Regions from separate parts of the Sporosarcina sp. FSL K6-3508 genome, predicted to be linked through region 2. Evidence: predicted binding sites of a transcription regulator. Region 2 holds the regulator's gene; the other holds the start of a gene.
What was found. The regulator LexA, encoded in region 2, represses DNA repair genes until DNA is damaged. The targets are predictions, from matches to a motif close to CGAACATATGTTCG.
Positions count from the first base shown of each region.

Region 1: a site for LexA is predicted at 4,911-4,924, ahead of MKX97_RS09080 (YolD-like family protein). Genes of this name have one in related genera too.

Region 1 covers NZ_CP152016.1:1,847,939-1,858,493, forward strand. Annotated here, with positions in the region: gene MKX97_RS09060 (S-layer homology domain-containing protein) at 1-1,949, opposite strand, end outside; gene MKX97_RS09065 (proline dehydrogenase family protein) at 2,328-3,302, opposite strand; gene MKX97_RS09070 (DUF3298 and DUF4163 domain-containing protein) at 3,391-4,008, opposite strand; gene MKX97_RS09075 (nucleotide excision repair endonuclease) at 4,129-4,506, shown strand; gene MKX97_RS09080 (YolD-like family protein) at 4,541-4,891, opposite strand; gene MKX97_RS09085 (hypothetical protein) at 5,073-5,357, opposite strand; gene MKX97_RS09090 (LCP family protein) at 5,658-6,671, opposite strand; partial or broken gene MKX97_RS09095 (sigma-70 family RNA polymerase sigma factor) at 6,661-7,188, opposite strand; gene MKX97_RS09100 (methyl-accepting chemotaxis protein) at 7,374-9,092, opposite strand; gene MKX97_RS09105 (MarR family transcriptional regulator) at 9,482-9,907, shown strand; gene MKX97_RS09110 (SDR family oxidoreductase) at 9,977-10,555, opposite strand, start outside.
Region 2 covers NZ_CP152016.1:1,316,064-1,326,618, reverse strand. Annotated here, with positions in the region: gene MKX97_RS06165 (YqkE family protein) at 1-166, opposite strand, end outside; gene MKX97_RS06160 (hydroxymethylglutaryl-CoA lyase) at 294-1,208, shown strand; gene MKX97_RS06155 (alpha/beta hydrolase) at 1,214-2,137, shown strand; gene MKX97_RS06150 (YneF family protein) at 2,299-2,535, opposite strand; gene sirA (sporulation inhibitor of replication protein SirA) at 2,647-3,087, opposite strand; gene tkt (transketolase) at 3,257-5,263, opposite strand; gene MKX97_RS06135 (DUF896 domain-containing protein) at 5,370-5,606, opposite strand; gene MKX97_RS06130 (recombinase family protein) at 5,673-6,326, opposite strand; gene MKX97_RS06125 (LysM peptidoglycan-binding domain-containing protein) at 6,319-6,636, opposite strand; gene lexA (transcriptional repressor LexA) at 6,834-7,454, shown strand; gene MKX97_RS06115 (aminotransferase class I/II-fold pyridoxal phosphate-dependent enzyme) at 7,502-8,761, opposite strand; gene hfq (RNA chaperone Hfq) at 8,857-9,081, opposite strand; gene miaA (tRNA (adenosine(37)-N6)-dimethylallyltransferase MiaA) at 9,122-10,054, opposite strand; gene MKX97_RS06100 (lysophospholipase) at 10,047-10,555, opposite strand, start outside.

The sequences.
Region 1 (10,555 bases), 530 kb from region 2:
ATCGCACTTGCTGTTTCTAGATAAACAGTATCCCCAAACTCTTGATAGGCCAATAAAAGAATGTTCATCCCGCCAAGCTGATGATTCATAGATGTATGCGTAACCACCTTCTGCTTCACTGGGAAATAATCTGGAATATAATAAGCACCTGGCTTCAAACCACTGATATTCCCTTTTTCCTGCTGAGCGACAAGCAAATCAGCATAGTTGCGCAGGCCTTCACTCGCATCCGGATGTTCAAAAGCATCGCCGGCTTTATTCAAGAACAAGGCAATTTGTTCATTAAAACGCGTATCAATAAACGGAGCCGTAAAGCCGTACAAGTCTTTCAGGTAGGTACTGGTCACTTCTGTTTCCCAATACTGTTCCTCTCCTTTGAACAACTGTAAATTGACAAATGCATTATGCAGCAGGTCTTCATAGAACCGCTCTTGTGTCTGTTGGTACAGTTCCATGGCACGGTCTTCTTTCATCATCAGCAAATTACGGCCATACGCACGTCCGGAAGCAGCAATCGGTTCCACGGTCTCGGCCATTTTACTGTAAGCTCCTTTGGCAGTGTACCATTGATTGCGTTTTTTACTATGGAGGGCAAATTCATGCATCCAGTTATCCCTTTGTTCATCTGTAGAGAACAACTTGGTTCCGGATGAAAGAAGCCATTGATCTGTAACATCATCACCATGCGATTGCAATACAAATACAGACACACGCGTGCCGCCCATCACTATGCTGCTGTATACATCTTCTTCTGCCAGAAATTCGCGGGTACGGCTGCTCCCCTGCGCATAGTTTATTTCCAATTCACGGGAACGATACGATTTTCCGATCAGCTCCTGACTGATTTTGTCATCCGTCACCGTCTCCAGTAGACCAACAGGAAATGTCGTCACATCTTCGCCGACTAGTTTCTTCACTTCTTTTTTCGCAGAAAACTTGCTGAACGGTTCGAGTGCATTTGATTTAATTTCGTCTTCAGTCTGTACAAGATCTATACGGATCGGGGTCGTCTCGGGATTCCGTAACTCTGTAAATAAGAAATAGTCACTGTTTGGCAACTGGCGCTTGACCACGGTCATAGTTACAGAATCCTGCCCGTTCACACTGTACGTATACATTTGATCGGTTGCATGACCGTGAGCCTGCGTCCGTTTTTCAATCAACTGCAATTGCTGATCGGACCGCAGAAATACTTTACACTCCTCACCCAATGGTAATTCAATAAATTGCTCCGAATGAGGGACGGCTTCAAATGGTCCGATTGTTTCCGGTTCAGTGAGCTTTACAGCTGCCCGTTCTTTCAATGCGCCCGACTGAATCATCGTCCTATGTAAGAATACTGCGAAGGTCGCTCTTGTGACAGGTGATTTCGGATCAAACGAGCCGTCTTCTTTCCCTGTCGTAATACCATATTGTTTCAGCACGTTTACACTTTGTTTATGAGATATGCCGATTTCATTTTCATCCGTGAACCCACTTGCCGTCCCTGTGTTTTTTAAATTGAACGCGCTGACGATTGCGCTGGCCATCTGTTCTCTTGTTAAGGGGTCACTGACGCCGAACGCGCCGTCCGGTTTTCCGGCAAATATCTTTTCCTGGTATGTCGCCATCGCTCCACGTAAAAAGGATGACTCCTGACTGACATCTGTAAATATCGGTTCATATGGCGTATCGGGTAGTTGTAATGCACTTGCTAATAAATTGGCCGCCTGACCACGTGTTATAACAGCACTCGGTCTAAATTGAAAATCCGGATACCCGGCAATAATCCCTTCATCCGCCAGCTGCATCACTTCATCTTTGGCCCAGAATGTATTGTCTATATCCGAAAATCGCTGGTCCTGCACCGCAGCACCGAAATGGGAAAAAGACAGGCTGGCCAGGGTAATTAAAACAAATAACAAACTAATGAAAAGAACGACCTTTATTTTTCCGAACAATTTTCTCACTATATATTCACTCCGCTATCTGTTATTTTATTTAGAACCCTACAGACGGAGATTTTCTATAAAAGTTTCAAATCATTTGATAAAATAAGTGTATTTCTACTAAATGAAGCTTTATTTAGTAGAATCATAAGAAAAATAACACCTGGCAATTCGGCGTATGAGCGAGAATACTCCCTTTATGATCGCGGGGAGAAGACATATGAGCGAGTTTCGAGTCCGTATGAGCGGCAAACGGATGGATATGAGCGCCCGGCCGAAAATATGATCGCCGACGGGCATCTTATGAGCGTGAGGGTCCTAAAGAAACACTTGATATAAAAAAGGGCTATCCAAGAAATCGTCTAACGACTTCCCGGATAGCCCTATTCAATGATTTCGTCATTTCCCACGCTTCGACAACCGCCCAAGCAAAAATGCACCTGCCGCCAAACCTATTACTGTATTGGTCTTCTTATTAAACACTTGCTTCACCATCAAATTCATATTTTGCGGACGTTCCGCCAATCTGCGCATGAAGTACCCATACCAATCTTCACCGAATGGTACATATGTACAGAAACGGTAGCCTTCCTTCGCTAACGCCAGCTGCAAGTCTTTGCGGAATCCGTACAGCATCTGGAATTCGAATTGATCACGCTCGATGTCATGTTCTGCTGCAAAGCGTTTGACATGATCGATGATCCTATCATCATGCGTGGCAATTGAAGTGAACTTTCCATGAAGCAGATGCCACTCGATGACTCGGATGAAGTTCTCATCAATTTCTTGCTTTTTTTGATAGGCAACAGCAGGCGATTCTTTATATGCACCTTTCACCAGACGCATTCGCATGTCACGATAGGCACGCGTGTCTTTCAATGCGCGATGAAAATATGCCTGAATGACAGTTCCAATGTTCGTATACCCTTCTTCTGCTAATTCATTAACCAGACGGAAGGTAGGTTCAAGCCGCGGATAATTCTCCATATCCAAATTCACGAAGATGTCGTCGCGGCTTGCCTTTTCTGCTATCTCTTTTATTTGCTCTCTACAAAACTCATAATCGATGTCGAGGCCGAGCTGAGATGGTTTCAAGGAGATATGTGCATCTGCTTGCTGATCGTGGATCGCCTTCACTACTGCTAAGATCTGTTCTTTCGCCCTGATAGCCTCGCTTTTGTTGTAAACAAATTCACCTAAATTATCAATGGTACACGCAATCCCTGCTTGATTCAGTTCTTTTACGCTGTCCATCATTTCTGTAATATTTGTTCCAGCCACTACCTGCTGTGCTCCAAGCTGTAAGCCATAGTTCCGAGCGGCGCGGTTCAACAATTGATTTTCCGATAAACCGATAAAGAGATCTCTTAGCATACGTTCCACCTCATTTGTATAGTCTGTATATTCAAATTATAGCATTAATACTTCATATATTCCTACATATCTTCCACATGAAACTTTGTTAAACTCCGATAAATGGCAGCATTCTATCTGCAGGACTTCCTGGCTTGATGAGGTCTTCCAGGTCGAGTAGCGGAATCGGGAAATACGGGAAACCGGCTACGTAAGGTGAGATTTCATAGAGCTGGAAATAGACGACGAGGGAAGTATCTGCGATGTAGAAATCTTGGTCGGGTCGGATCTGTTTAAACGGCTCCAATACAGGCGTTTTCCATTTTTCAATATGTCGGCGGACATATTCAGAAATCCGCTGCACATATGGGCTGCCTGGCTTAAAGAGATCGGGCAAGCTATAGCTTCTGCCTGTACGTGTGTCGAACGTCAGTGACTTACAGACTGTCATCCCATGCGCCCCGCCAGTGAAGGAATAGACAATAAGATTTAAACTGAGGATCCCTCGTTGGTTGTTTTTTATTTCAAAATCAGCTACTAATTCGACCAAACTGGGTTCGTAATAATTTTGTTCCACAAGCAGTTTATTCATCTCCGTGAAAATCACTTGATTGAGCTGCTGCTGAATTTTCGGGTCCTCCAGCTGAATGATGACAGGATAATAAATATTCACTTTGGGTTTCGTATGCGACACATGATACGCTTGTATAACAGCAGGCAATTTCATGGATTCATCCTCTCCAAGGCATTTGTCTACCATATGCAAGGAACACACGGAAAGTTTCTCGCTTTTTCCCCTGCCATATGGTAGGATGGACACTTAATCATATGAGGATGTGAAGTAAAATTGATTACGATTCAATTACCAGAACCAGCTGTGACAATCGTTCGCAGAAAGCAGGAACTGACGCCGGATACGACGCCAATCAAGCCGATCTTCGGTTTTATTGATTTCCATGAAATTCCCCGGGATAAAGGCGGTCTGTTGTTGTTTTACAACCAAAGTGACGAGCTATTATTCGTAGGGAAAGCAAGAAAGTTGCGCCCGCGTCTAAAAAAGCATTTTGAAGACCAAGTATCTCCATTGCGCAATCACCGTGAAGAAGTAGCGAAAATAGCTGCTATTCTTGTGGATGATCCAATGGAGCGCGAGATTTATGAAACGTATGTGATCAATACGGAACGCGCAAAGTACAATACAGAAAAAGCATTTTACAGAGACTAAACTGTCTGCACTCGCAGACAGTTTTTATTTTCGTTTATGCGCCATCTGTACCTTTTGCCAGTTGTACGTCGATAATGTCGGCAACAGGGATTCTTTCCGTACCGAAAGGATCGCCAAGCAGAATTGCGGAATTAGCAGAATCAAGCGCTTCGATCTCTCCCTGATGATAACGCACTTCACCGTCATGCCATGTCTTGATCAACAGTTCACACTTGCTTCGCCAGCCATGTTCCAGCGTCAGCTGCATCGATTGCAGCTCCCAGTCCGTCAGCTCTGATCGTTCAGTGTACTGATCTTCCTGCTGCCAGTCGCGTAGACGTTCTAAATGTTCAGGAAGCATCAGAGAAGTCCATTTGATATTTCCTCGGTCACGATTTCGCTCCATATAATGCTCCTTCCAAAACCGTATATATGTTCGTGATTATACAGAACATATATTCTGAATGCAATGTAAAAAAAGACCATCACAATTGATGATCTCTTTTTGTTCAATTTCATGATTCGGTGACGCAATGTCCTTATCAACAATTGCGCCCTTTAATTGCACAAAAAAGTTAACGCAAGAGTTATTTTCTATTTTTTAACTCTAAAAGTGTGGGAGTTATATTTAATAAAATCGCTATACTCGTTAAAATCCAAAACGCTTTTTCCATCGTAGGCACTACGTCTGATAAAGCAGCCCAATCTTCCGCCTTTACCCAATTGGAGACCATACTATAATCTGCAACAAGGGTTAGAGCAGTAAAAGATAACCCCATCGCCATTGCCAATTTATAATCTTTGCCTGTTCCATACATATATAAATTTATAAAAGTTGCAGTTATTGCTAGGAGTCCGAATATTAGCCACAAAATTACACATCCTCCATTCATACTGAAAGTTCTTATTAATTAAGACGAAACGAGATAGTGAGCAGTTTCATAATTTCAGCATAATGACCCGATCCTGGTATATTGCTATGCCACAAACTCGTCTTGATACTTGAGGACCCAGTTTCATTTAATTTTTCATTAAATAGATAACGCTATCATTTCTTTCAACTTGATTGGATCAGTTCTTTTACTTATATAGTCAGACAAGCAATAGAACCATCGACGTGTTCCCCAAATCGAACTCAAATCAAAGATGTTTCCCTTATTTTAAAACTCTTATCAGTTAAATGTAGTTAACTCTTCTGAAACTGAATTTAAAAATTTCTTCTCAAATTTAATATAGTATGACTCATTCATCATGGAACCTATCATTCCATCGGTTAAAGATACTAATTGTATCGAGGGAAGTTCCAATGGATTCTCCAATAATTGTTCAATTGGAAAATCACCTTCTATTTCAGTTGCAAATTGTTCTAATTGCGTTTGTGGTAACACGTTTATTGTTTGATTTATAACCGCATTAATGAGGTTTAATTGGTCTTTTTCACCCAATTCATTTCCCACTGTAGCATCCATCAGTAATGCCAAAACCTCTTCTCCATTCAAACGATGCGTTCCCTTTTTGAATTCAAATGCTACTTTGGATATTGCTCGGACTCGAATATCTTCTTGCAAGTCGTAATCTATACCATTCACTGAATCAATCATCTTTGAAAAAGCTTCTACATCCATCACAGCATAATAATCAATTGGTAAATCAAATAAATTAGAAATGGTTGTTCGTACATCTTCAATCCCTCCCGAACCATTTACATAAGCGTGCGACAATTTATCATATGGAGTAGTTTTTTCATTATCCAATATCGGAGCATAGGTATCACGAGGAATCGATAGAATCTTCATCATATTTTTATCTTTACTATAAGTAAATAAAAGGTTAATTGGTATTCTATTATTCTCATCTTTCACCGTTAATAAAGTAGTTGAAACTTCATTTTCTTGTACCACTGATTTGCTTGCATTTGCATTACCGTCAATATTTCCGTTGCTTTGGTTGGCAATATCTTTAGGTAGGATTGATGGAATAAACAAAATTATACACAAGCCCGCTACTACTAAAGATGCTGCATGTGGGGCGAACTTTTTTGAAGAAAAAATAATGGATTTCTTTTTTGTATTATGCTTCTCCAGTTTATGAATTTTTTCAAATACCTCATTACGGTCTTCTTTCGTAAATCGTAGTTCTGGGTCATCCGCATTATAAAATTTTTCTCTTAATCGTTTATCTCCCATTCAGCTCTGCCTCCCTTATCATTAACTCTAATCTTTGTTTTGCTCTTCTTAATCGGGTTTTCACTGTATTGACCGGTATATCCAACACTTCGGCAATTTCCTCCGTGTTTAGTGAATCATAGTAATATAGATAAACTACTTCCCGATACACTTTTGGAAGAGAAAAGACAGTATCCTTTATTTTTTTATTCCTGTATTTCTCGATAACTGTTTTTTCTGTTGATGGCAATATGGATTTTGCTGTTTCATTTATAAAGCTTTTTACTTGTACCATTTTGTAATTCCAGCTTTTTAAATGATCTTTACATTCGTTGATTGTTATGCGATATAGTCAGGTTTTGATTTGTGAGTCATAACGGAATGAATCAAGGTTTTTATAGCATTTGATAAACGAATTTTGAACCATGTCCTTAGCAGTCTCTGTGTCTTTCACGTAAGAGAATGCAAGCCACATCAACTCATTACCGTATTTAATCATCACTCTCTCTAGTTCGAAATCTTTTTCTTCTTTGTTCAATCGACTATCCTCCCCTTCAAACCACTTCAAATTCAGCAATTAGACGATTATCAAATCATATTAGGTTCAATTTTTATAAAATTAATTTAAGCACAAGTATAGCTTAAATAAAAAAGCCTGTATCCTGATTACAAGGTAATCAAAGATACAGGCTTTTCAGTTATTATTCTTTCTCAATAGATCGTCTAATTTTGTTCTGGCAATCGGAAGGAACCGACAAACACTTCGAGATCCTGTGCCATTTGATTCGTCTGCGTTGAGCGATCAGCAATTTCCTCGATACTTGCGGTCGTCTGCTCTGCAGCTGCAGCAATATTATTCGTCATATCTTCAATATCTCGAACCGAGTGCGTCAGATTCTCGATTAATTGCACGACTTCACCCGACTTTTCTGATTCTGAAGTCATCAGGCGTGAAATGTTTTTAATTTCTTCAACAGTTTCTGCCACAGCGGAAGAAATATTGCTCAATGACTGAGAGGTGAGTCGTACAGTTTCTGTACCTTTGGTAATATGCTTCGTATTTTCTGATGTGGAAGTGATGACTTGCTGAATTCGTTCTGAAATATCCTGAACCAATTTCTCCACTTCCAGCACTTCTTGATTGGACTGCTCCGCCAATTTTCGTACTTCTTCGGCAACTACCGCAAATCCTTTACCATGTTCGCCGGCACGAGCGGCTTCAATGGATGCGTTCAGGGCGAGCAAGTTCGTTTGTGCCGCAATTCCGGCAATCGACCCTGTAATATCTTGAATTTTCGTTGTGGATTCCACCAAGTTTTGAATGGTATCTCCAACTTCTTGTGACCCGGTTCGAATCAATTCCATGTCTCTGCTGATTTCGTTAGCCCGCTGTGCGCCTTCCAACGCAATGTTCATCGTTTCATTGGAATTGACGAGCATAGCATCTGCATCTTCTTTCGTACTGCGTAAGTCGTTGGCCAAATTCGTTAAGATTTCCGTTGCACTTTCGGCGGTAGTTGTTCCATCTGTCACCGCTGTTGCCACTTCTTCAATGCTATTCGCAACCATAGAGACAGCTTCTCGCATTTCATTCAACGAACTGGATGTTTCGTTCGAGTTCTCTGACAACTGATGCGACGTAGTATTCATCGTCGCGATCATTTCTTGCAAATTCACTGTCATGCGATTCAACGTGCGTGCCAAGTCCCCTACTTCATCGTTCGAGTGGACGGTTGTGGTTTCCACTGCCAAATCTCCATCCGCAATTTTCTTCGCTTGGACAATCAAGCTGGAAATCGGCTTCGTTTTTCGACGAATGAGGAAGCCTGTTACAATGGAAGCTAGCAGCATCGGAATAATGCTGATCAAAATGCCGTCGCGCACAACATCCCACGTACGATTTTTCACGATATCGGCATCAAAATCAATGACACTGACCGCAATAATTTCCTTGCTTGGATCATGGTCTTTATGGATAGGCGCATAACCGGATAATCTCTTCATGCCGCCAAACTCATAAGGTTCGGAATAGGAAGGATGTGCGTGTGCCAGCAAATCGTCCACTGCTTTCTTATCCATGTGGAACGCATCTCCAGGCTTAAACCCTTTACTTTTCAGATTGTCATCCAATGCAATCAAATTACCATCCAAATCCAAAATATATTGCGTTTCAAATATATCTTTGTGATCAGTTGTCCAATTCAATGTTTTTCCAATTTCATCCTGCGTCTGAAGATCACCAGCCATCGCCTTTTCCATTTCATCCGGACGAATCAGACCGGTTGTAATATTGGCACAGCCATATGCTTCAATTCCAGCTGCGTCATATAATTTATCATATGCTGTTTTGTACGTGGCAATCGATGTGATCGCTAGCATTACTACTAAGATCCCGGCAATAATCGTTCCTAGTTGAAATGTTAGTGAATCTCTAAATTTCATCAATCTTTTTGCCCACCTTTCTCTTTCTAATCATCTAGTTCATTCGTTGTCTTAATAATACGCTATCAATCTGTAATTAAAAAGTAGAAAATGTAAATCTCTTTATTTTCGATAGCATAGTAAAGTAGTTCATGGCGAATTTGTCATAGAAATGTTGTAAATACTCAAATTGCTGTATAATGAATAGTATATGAACATAAGGTTTATCTTTATTCAGCAGAAAACCCCCGCCTTTATGGCTGGTGAGAGGAATACGGTTTTCTTTCCTGTTCAACGGATTTCCAGAACAAAGATAAAGCTTCCGGCAGATGTCACAAATTTTAAATCCAAAATTTGGGCGCAATACCGCCGGGACATAATTGATCATAAAAGAAAGGCAGGTGTCCCATTTGAAAGATGAACAAACCTTCTTCAATTTGCTCCATACGATGGATCAAGTAACGAATAAAATGCTCATTCGCTTCCAGCGTGAGTCTGAGTTGTCACTTGGCATTTCTCACATCCTAGTGCTGTTAGAACTACATAACAACGGGGAACTGCGTCCATCCGATCTGGCAGAGACTCTCGGCTATACGCCAGCCTCTCTTACTCATTTATCGACCAAACTCATCAAAAATGAATATATTACGCTACGAAATGATAAAGAAGATCGACGTACGAAGTATTGGAATATCACACCTCTTGGCTTGGAGGTCTTGAATGAAGCTAAACGATACGGTCAACAAGTACGAACCGAATTTTTTAGCCATCTATCTGCCGCCGAGCAGAGCCAATTGTTAAAGATTTATACGAAGTTGAATGAGACATTCATCTGATTTTTAATGCGTCAAAAAAGGCTGTCACTGAAAGAATTTTCTTTCGGCAACAGCCTTTTGCATGCGTTATTATCGAAGTTTGATGGAACCGCCGTCCACCATCAATGTCTGACCTGTTATATAATCCGAGTCTTCGCTAGCAAGAAAAACAGCAGTCCGGCCAATGTCTTTTTCAGGATCTCCAAGTCGGCCTAAAGGGTTCTTGCTGAGCATGGCTTTATAGAAATCAGGATGTTCTTCTGCCCACTGTTCAATCCCCGGAGTTTTCGCAATCGGGGAAATCAAGTTGCATGTAATACCATATTGTCCCCATTCGTTTGCAGCTACCCGAGTAACCGCACGGATCGCTTCTTTTGCGGCTGCATAGGAAACTTGATTGACGTCCCCGTTAATTCCTGCGCCTGATGCAAAATTCACGACTTTTCCCTTTGTCTCTTTTAAATGTGGAAGCGCTGCCTGCATCAAATAAAAAGTAGGGTAGAATCCCGTGCCGAATGAAAGGTCTAGGTCTTCTTTAGTTGTTTCCTCGAATGGCTTCATACGTGAAGCGTGCGCATTGTTGACCAAGATATCCAATTTCCCAAAGGTCTGGACTACTTTTTCCACAATAGATGGTAAGGTCAAATGATCGGATAGATCCGCCTGAAT
Region 2 (10,555 bases):
CTTTATCTTGCTCTTTTTTCGTTTGCTCCGCTGCTGTAAGTTCTTGCTTGGCACTTTTTAATTTCGCCAGCATGTCTTCACTCACTAAGTCGGAAAGGGATGTGCCTACTGCTTCTGTATCCGCTTTTTGCTGTTTCGGTTGAACGTTATTTCTTTTTTTAGCCATAGTTAACCCTGCTTTCTCTTTTTTTATGTAATTTGCACTTGCTATTACGCAGCTGTAAAATTATTAAGGTTTATGGATTGCCCTATTTCTTCTTTATTACGTACAATAAGATAAGGGAGGGATGTTTATGTTTAGTTTACCAAAAAACGTTACACTAATCGAGGTCGGACCGCGAGATGGTTTACAAAATGAAAAAAACAATATCCCGACAGAAGTGAAATTATCCTTTATCCAGGCGCTGCATGATGCTGGGATAAAGGAAATGGAACTTACCTCATTTGTGTCTCCGAAATGGGTACCGCAGATGAAGGATGCGCAAGAAATAGTACAGCGAGTAAGGAAGAATGGCCGGCAGCTCGTTCTGACTCCCAATAAAAAAGGTATTCACGCTGCAATCAATGCCGGTGCTGAAAGTTTGGCTGTCTTTGTTGGTGTCAGTGATACATTCAATCAGAAGAATATTAATTGCTCCACTAGCGAGAGTGTGACTGCGCTACGACCTTTAATTCAGCAAGTAAAGCAAGATGGGCATTATGTCAGGGCCTGCATCTCGACTGCGTTTCACTGTCCGTATGAGGGCTTCATACGACCTGAACAAACAGTCGCGCTATGTAGACAATTTGTTGAAATGGGTGTCGATGAATTGAGTGTGGCCGATACAGATGGGATGGCGAACCCGTTGGCTAGTCATTCATTATTCAGTAATCTGAAAACGCAGTTCCCTGAAGTACTGATCACTGCTCATTTTCACGATACGCGAAAAATGGGTATCGCGAATATTTATGCTTCTCTACAAGCAGGCGTTGACCGCTTTGATACGTCTGCGGGCGGGCTGGGTGGCTGTCCATTTTCTCCTGGAGCTACAGGTAATGTAGCGACTGAGGATGTTTTATATTTGCTGCAGTCTTTACACATCGAAACAGGGATAGATTTGACTGGAATTTGCTTAGCTGTAGATGAAGTAGCTCCCTATCTTTCACGGCCAATTGAAACGGCTATGTATCAATTATATAAAAGGGAACAGTTAGAAAGAAAGGAGTAATTTTGTTGAAACGGAGAGTCATGTACATTACAGGTATTGTCTCAAGCATTTTCACGGCCATCTTTACTGTTTTTGGCATCTTGGTAACCAACCGGATGATGTATCTCAAAATAAAAGATTCCGAATTCATTTTGCAGCGGGAAACGCTGGCAAAACGTTTTGACCGACAATGGTACGAAACCGTTCGGAAAGATGATATTTGGATCCCTTCGCCGAATGGCTACAATTTACGGGCAGTCTTCTTACGCCCTTTGGACACAACGAGAACTGTCGTAATTTGCCACGGCGTCACTGAAAACAAAGTAAATTCCATAAAATACGCTCGACTTTTTGAGCGTCTCGGTTTTAATTCGGTGATTTTTGATCATCGACGGCATGGCGATTCTGGAGGCAAGACGACTAGCTTTGGCTTTTATGAAAAAATTGATTTAAAGGAAGTAGTAGCTGCTGTACGAAAGCGCGTAGGCAAGCGTGCATTGGTCGGCATCCATGGTGAATCCATGGGTGCGGCAACGACTCTTTTATACGCTGGGACTTATGAGGATGAGGCAGATTTCTATATCTCCGATTGCCCTTTCTCAGATTTCTCTGAACAGCTATTGCATATCATTCGAACGGAATTACCTCTTAAAACAGCGATGAGTTTGCGTATTGCCAACCTATTCTTAAAAATACGCGACGGTTACACATCGGCTGCAGTATCGCCTCGAGAAGTCATGAAGTATATCGATAAACCCGTGTTATTTATACACAGTTTAGAAGATAAATTTATCCTCCCTCATATGACGGAAGAACTGTATGCGTTAAAAAAGGGCGATAAAATGATGAAACTATTTGAGAAAGGTGCACATGCGAAATCTTATAATGACAATCCTGAAGAATACTTGCGTGTTGTCCAGACATTCCTGAATCGTTTCCGACTTTCTTGACCGAACTTGAATCTTTCTCTTCATTCAGCGGTCGTTTGAACATCCACTGAGCAGAATATAAAACTACATTCAGCTCGCAACCTTTTGAGGTGGTCTTCTGCTGAATAAAAATAAAAAAACTCCGTATAAGAGGGCCATAGAGCCAGCAACGGAGTTTTTGCTTATTTTTTTTTATCAGGCTTGTCTTGTACTTTGTTCATTTGAGCCATCATTTGATTAATTTTCTTTTGTGAAGGTTTTTGTCCCATTTGCATCATCATCATACGTAGCATTTGTTCATTGATCGGTGGATTTTCCTTCAAATAATTCATCATATATTTACGAGCGATGAAAAAGCCGAGTGCTACCCCGCCTATCAATGCGACGACGATTAAGACAATCGCTAGTACTAAATTCATTGCTGCTATACCTCCTTCACTAAAAATAGTTCGATTACATACTACCAAGAAGGATTATACAACATAGCAGCAGTGAATAGCAATGACTCTTCATAAATTATGCGGAAATTTTTACATTACGACATCTTCTAAGAGCATACGCTCTGAATATTTAACCGGCTTCAGCCATCCACATTCCTCTTGCTCATTCATTACCGCGAAAAATCGATCCGTCGAACTAGAAAGCGCAACAAATAAATCTAAATCTAACATCCTGGAGCCTTGACAGTAAACCTGTATGCAGTGAGTGCCCATTTTAATGAAAACTTCGCCTTTAATTAGATGTGTCAATCGATATTCATTATGATAGGAGTCCAATTCATCGAAACTTTTTCCCAATTTACGTTGGATCAATTGATCCAGTTCCATTTCATTTAGCCGGTCACATAAATATTCAATCTCTTGATAGTTCGTCGAAGGACCCATGGCTAACAAATCAAACAATAAGCGTTCACGTCCCATTATGAAGGATTGATATTCTGCCTTAATCTTAAAAATTTCATATTTCCTCATAGCGAACACCTCCTAGAACCTATGATAGAGCTTGTCCCTTCAAAATCATGTCACATTGCGGAAAACTTCCTCACTATTATTGTCGGAAAGTTACGAATTGAATTTGGCGATATAAAACAAAAAACACATCTCTCAGTCAGATAACTAAGAGATGTGTGGAGTGCTTTACTTATTGATCTAGCAATTCTTTCATTCGCTTCACAACATTGTCAACAGTAAAGCCATATTTTTCAATAACTAGATCACCAGGTGCACTTGCGCCGAATGTATCGATTGCCAAAACGGAGCCTTCGTCGCCTGTATACTTATGCCATCCAAGGGAAGCTCCCATTTCGATAGCCAATCTTTTCTTCACTTGCTTTGGAAGCACGGAATCTTTATAAGCCTGATCTTGTTTCTCAAACAGATCCCAAGACGGCATGGAGACTACGCTGACGTCAATGTTTTGTTCTTTCAGCGCTTGCTGTGCTTCTGCCGCGAGGCTGACTTCGGAACCGCTCGCAATCAAAATACCGTCCGCTTGTTCTTTAGAAGCTGGCGATACGATGTATGCACCTTTTTGTACAGAGTCCATAGCCAGTTCTTTAGATTTTGGCAACACTTTCAGGTTTTGTCTAGATAGTACTAGAACCGTTGGTGTGTCTTTTGAAGAGACGGCTGCATACCAAGCTGCGGACGTTTCATTACCATCAGCAGGACGAATGATTGATAACCCTGGCATAGCGCGTAATGAAGCCAACTGCTCGACTGGTTCATGTGTAGGACCGTCTTCTCCTACCGCCACACTATCATGTGTGAAAACGTACGTTACGGGCAAGCCCATTAACGCAGACAGTCGAATTGCCGGTCTTACATAGTCACTAAATACGAAGAACGTACCACCAAAAACAGAAACTCCGCCGTGTAAAGCCATACCGTTCAATGCAGTTCCCATTGCAAATTCCCGAACACCAAACCAAATATTGCGACCTTCATAGTTCTCAGAAGAGAAGTCTCCTGCATTTTTGATAGATGTTTTATTTGATCCTGCAAGGTCCGCACTTCCGCCAAATAAAGATGGTAAAGTTGAAGCCAGCGCATTAATGGATTCTCCTGAAGCTGAACGAGTAGCTACGGAAGCTCCTGCCTCATAGATAGGCAAGCTTTCTTTCAAGTCAGCGGGAAGTTCATTGGCAATTGCTTTTTTCAACTGTGTTGCCAATTCCTTATGTTCGTTCTCATATTGATCAATCAATTCATTCCATTGTTGTTCTTGTTTAACACCCAGTTCTTCGGACGCTTCTTTGAAACGGTCATATACTTCTTCCGGAACATGGAAGTCTTGATCAAATGTCCATTTATAGTACTCTTTTGTTAATGCTAATTCATCTTCGCCAAGCGGCGCACCGTGCGCATCTGCTTTACCAGATTTATTCGGTGAACCATAGCCGATGACCGTTTTCACTTCGATAATTGTAGGACCGCCCGTTTTTCCTTTAGCTTCTTTAATGGCTTCAGATAGTGAATCGATGTCATTGCCATCATCCACACGCAAGTAATTCCAACCGTAGGATTCAAAGCGTTTCTTAATATTTTCAGAGAAGGACATACCTAAATCGCCGTCAAGAGAAATATCATTGCTATCATAAAGTACAATCAGCTTGTCTAATTGTAAGTGACCAGCTAATGAGATCGCTTCGGCAGCAACGCCTTCCATTAAATCACCATCTCCGCAAAGCGCATATGTGTAATGGTCAACAATATCAAAACCAGGTTTATTGTAAGTTGCGGCTAGATGTTTTTCCGCCATAGCCATTCCCACAGCCATTCCGATACCTTGACCTAATGGACCAGTAGTCGCTTCCACACCTACTGTATGGCCGTATTCTGGATGTCCAGGTGTTTTAGAATCCCATTGTCTGAAATTCTTAATGTCATTAATCGTTAAGCCATAGCCACTTAAATGCAGTAAACTATACAACAGCATAGAGCCGTGACCAGCAGATAGCACAAAGCGATCTCGGTTAAACCATTGCGGATTTGTTGGATTATGGTGTAAAAACTTTGTCCATAAGGTATAAGCCATTGGAGCCGCACCCATCGGTAATCCCGGGTGACCTGAATTTGCTTTTTCAATCGCATCGATTGATAATGTTCGGATTGTTGTTATTGCCAGTTGATCGATTTTTCCGGTCATTCTGTACATCCTTTCCGTCCTGTCTCATCTGATTATTTTTATAAGTATTCCTTCTATAGTGTAGTCAATTACTTAATGAATTACAATATTAATCAGCAGTTGAGACTTAATTTAACGGCTTTTGGTTCTCTCTTGCTTCCTTAACCTTTTCAGGAGTTACATCATTTCCTTCTGCGTCGATCACTTTTACAGATTCAATTGTTTCACGCATGCTTGAACGGAAAGTTTCCAAGTATTCTTTACGCAATTGAGTTTGTTCTTTTGCCTCTTCAATAGATAACCCTGTAGTCTTGGATTTATTTGCCAACTCATTAATACGCTTAATCTTTTTTTCAGATAACATCTTTACACCCTCCAAAATTTCTTCATTTACTAAAATGTAAACAACCTGAAGGAAAAGTGCAAACGATTAGTGTTCCTGCTCTTGAAACTCTTTATATCTTCTATGGACAGTTGCTTTGCTAACCGAATGGCCAAGTCCGTTCAATACTCTCGAAATCTCATCGAATGTCATTCCTTTGTTGCGCAACGCGACAATTTCTTCAATAGGCAATTCGAGTCGTTCTCTTCCTGGGCCCCGGTCGATATTATGCAAGTTACGGGAAGGGTCGTAACCTCTTTGAACCGCTCTTTTCATTCCTCTTCGTATTTTGGCATTATGGAGTTTCCGTTGGTATTCTTCTACAATCGCTAAAATCTCCAGCAGCATCGTATCCATTTCATTTAACTCCAGTGCTCCATTTGTATGGTTTGAAATAACAGCTGTGTTCGATTTAGCAATGACATGCAGGATGGCCACCCTCGCATTGCCTCTTCCTAATCTTGTCTCATCTTGAATAAAGACAGCATCGATTGGTTCTGCTTGTATACGATCCAATAAATTCAACAGACCTTCACGGTCCATATCATAACCGCTCTGGCGATCAGTGAATATACCTACACATCCATAAAACATTTCTGCCGCCAATATTTCCAGCTCTTCCTGCTGTCTGACAATGGATTGTTCTTGACTCTCCTTTTCGGTACTGACCCGACAATAAATTACACACTTTTTTTTATTCATCCGCTTCCTCCCCCATCTCAGCCACACGATGTTCAGCTTGTGGGTTCATTTTAACAGGAAGGCGTAATAATTCACCCGAATTAATTTGATCAGTCTGCAATTCATTTAATGATTTAACTTGTTCAATCCAATGGTGCGCAGGTGTTCCATCTGAATAGTTGGTTGCAAGCCCCCATAATGTGTCCCCGTCATTGATGACAATTTCTAGATAATTATCTTCTTCAGACAGTTTGTCCAATTGATAAGCTGCAACACTAAGAAAAACGATTAATAGTACGATAAAGTAATAATTTTCTTTAAGAAATTTCATGATAAATCCCCCTAGTAGTCTACTTTTTAGAATGCACGTTCGGAATGCTTGTTCTCTATTATAAGAGAACGTACGATTGGCTGTCAAGCAGAATTCGAACCTTTGTTTGATTACTAATCGAACACATGTTATACTATATTCAAAATACTTGAGCTGTATCTCTATTTATTAGTAAACAATTTGAAGAGGTGAATAGATTGAAGAAAATATCTAAAAGACAAGAAGAAATATTAGCTTTTATTAAAGATGAAGTACGGCTAAAAGGATATCCGCCATCCGTGCGTGAAATCGGGGAAGCAGTAGGACTGGCATCTAGCTCCACTGTACATGGTCACTTATCTCGATTGGAAAACAAGGGGTTTATTCGCCGGGACCCTACTAAGCCGCGTGCAATAGAAGTCTTAGACCCGGAAGGACTAGACGAATTAAAGAGCGGCGTCATGCATGTTCCTTTGATCGGTAAAGTTACAGCAGGGACTCCGATTACAACTGTAGAAAATATTGAAGAATATTTTCCATTACCAGATACGTTCGGTTCTTCAGATGATGAGATCTTCATGTTGGAAATCGTCGGTGACAGTATGATCGAGGCAGGTATTTTGAATGGCGACCGTGTCATCGTCAGACAAACACATACAGCTTCCAATGGAGAAATCGTGGTGGCGATGACAGAGGAAGATGAAGCTACTGTAAAACGTTTTTTTAAAGAGAAAGATTACTTCCGCTTACAGCCTGAAAATTCTTCCATGGATCCTATTATCGTGAATCATGTGTCCATACTTGGTAAAGTCGTCGGTGTTTACCGAATGATCCATTAAAAAAAGTGTATCAAGAACCCCTATAGGTTCTTGATACACTTTTTTCTTTAGATTAATTTTCGCTCTAATAATTGCTCCATGGAAGTGAGTACAGCTGTTTTTACATGCTCATACGTTAAACCGCCTTGAATGTAAGCGGTGTAAGGAGGTCGAATCGGACCGTCAGCTGTCAGCTCAATACTGGAGCCTTGTATAAATGTGCCTGCAGCCATGATGACATCATCCGAATAGCCGGGCATATAAGATGGTTCAGGAGCATAGTGCGCATTGATCGGTGAGTTATCCTGGATCATCTGACAAAACTTGATCATTTGTTCTGCTGATGAGAAGTTGACAGATTGAATGAGATCAGTTCTCCGTTCACTATAATGCGGTGTAGTATCCATTCCAAACTGCTCGAAAAATGCAGCTGTAAACAAAGCTCCTTTAACGGCCTGGCTGACTACGTGCGGCGCTAAAAAGAAACCTTGATACATTTCCAACAGCGTATCCAATGAAGCCCCTGCTTCTGCCCCTAGTCCCGGTGATGTCATGCGATATGCACATTTTTCAACGAGTTCTTTCCTGCCTGCAATATAGCCGCCCGTTCTAGCTAGTCCGCCGCCTGGATTTTTTATTAGTGAACCCGCCATCAGATCCGCCCCTACTTCAGTCGGTTCCTGTTTCTCGACGAATTCACCGTAGCAGTTGTCTACAAATATCACGACGTCTTCTTTTATTTTGCGGATTTCCTTGATGATTTCTTCTATTTCATGTATACGGAAGGATGGATTGCTCGAATAGCCTTTTGAGCGCTGAATCGCAACCACTTTGGTTTTTGATGAAATTGCTTGTTTAGCCTTGACATAGTCAACAGCACCGCCTTCCAGCAAGTCAATATGCTGATAGGAAATTTGATAATCTTCCAGTGATCCAGTATCTTTTCCGTTTCCTGACACGATGGAATCCAACGTGTCATAAGGCTTACCCGTAATATAAATTAACTCATCGCCCGGACGCAGAATCCCGAATAAACTGATCGTGATCGCATGGGTCCCAGAGATGATTTGATTCCTGACCAGACAGTCTTCAGCGCCGAAGACATCTGAGTATACCTGTTCCAGTACGTCACGGCCGCTATCGTCATACCCATAGCCCGTTGATCCAGATAAATGAAAATCACTGACACGGTTTTGCTTGAAAGCCTGAAGAACCTTTCGTTGATTGTAGAACGCAATGTCTTCTACTTCCTTTACATACGGTGCAATCAACTGCTCTGCTTCTTGAGATTTCATGAGTAATTCATCATTAATTGGTGCTATTTGCATTTGTAGTACCTCTTTTCAATTTGTTCATCATCTAGTTTAACAGAAGGACTGCAGTTGACCTACTAAAGACCACAAAAAAACAGGCAAGCGCCTGTTTATTGTTCATCTTTTAAAATTACGGGTTTCGCAGGAGCAAATGTTGAAATTGCATGTTTGTAAATGAGCTGCTGCTTGCCTTCCGATTCAAGTAAGACCGTATAATTATCATAGGATTTAATAAGGCCTTTCAGTTGAAAACCGTTTAACAAAAAAATTGTAACGAATGTATTGTTCTTGCGTAATGCATTCAAAAACGTATCTTGCATATTTCCTTGTGCCATTCAATTGCCTCCCTGTCTCTGTTATCTAGTTATTCCATACTCACTTCTGAAAATCCTCTATTATTTTAGAGGTTCTTCTGAAAATTTCATCATTCGATTGATTCGCTTCGACCCATTGGATAGGTAATTTATTGCGGAAGTATGTCAATTGCCTTTTAGCATAGTTCCGAGTGTTTTTTTTGACGGCTTCAATCGCCTGTTCCTTCGTTAGCTGTCCATTAAAATGCGCGATCAACTCTTTATAACCGATCGCCTGAACCGCTTGTGTATCCCTGATTCCGCGCTCCCATAAAGCATGGACTTCCGCATACAATCCCGCCTCCACCATCAAGTCAACGCGTCGGTCAATCCGTTCGTATAACTGTTCTCGAGGTAAATCCAACCCGATCAGCAACTCACGGTACATTGGCTGATTTCCCTGTTGCTGTTCGTGCTCTTGCTTTGTTCGGCCAGTGACCTCCACTATTTCAAGCGCACGAATTAATCGTCGATGATTATTCGGATGGATACTTTCTGCACTTTTCGGATCCAACATTCGCAGCCTGGCATATAAATCATCTGACCCGGACGATTCCAATTCCTCTTCCAACCTTTGACGAATTACTGGATCGGCTGCCTGCTCCGTGAAACGATAATCAAATAAGACTGCTTGTATATACATTCCGCTGCCACCTACGATAATTGGCAATTTTCCTCGTGACTGGATATCCGCAATCCACTCTCTAACGGCTTCTTGGTATTCCGCTACGGAAAAACTTTCTGTCGGTTCTTTCACATCAAAAAAATGATGTGGTACTCCTCTCATTTCAGAAGGGTGGATCTTTGCGGTTCCGATATTTAATTCTTTATAGACTTGCATCGCATCGCCATTGATGATTTCTCCATTAAGAGCAAGCGCAAGAGCTGTACTCAATGCAGTTTTACCGGATGCGGTCGGGCCTACCACTGCAATTACGTCAATTGATTCATTCATAGTGTTTCATCCATCCAATTATATTCTGGAATACTTCAAGGCGATTCGTTTCCTGAAGCATTTCGTGGCGTCCGCCTTCATATAGCTGAACAGTCACGTATTGCAGCCCCGCCTCGTTGAACTGCTTTGCCACTTTCCAAACACCTTTCGCTCGATCACCTACTGGATCGTCTGTACCGGATACCAATAAAATCGGCAGCTCCTTCGGGATATTTCGTACGGATTCTTGATCTTCAATTGTATTCAAACCTTCCAATAAAACGCGAAACAATTGTGAAGTGGGAACAAAACCACAAGCCTCATCCTGTTCATATCCTCTGACTGTTTCACGATCCCTTGATAACCAAGCAAATGATGAACCGTCTTCAGCGAATGGTTTCGAAAAGTTGCCGAAAACCAATTGATTCAAGAATTCATCCGGTTGTTTATTCGGCAAATGATCTTCTCTCCACTCAGCCAGCAGTTTTCCGGCGTAACTGATGATTTTCGAATTACTTCCAG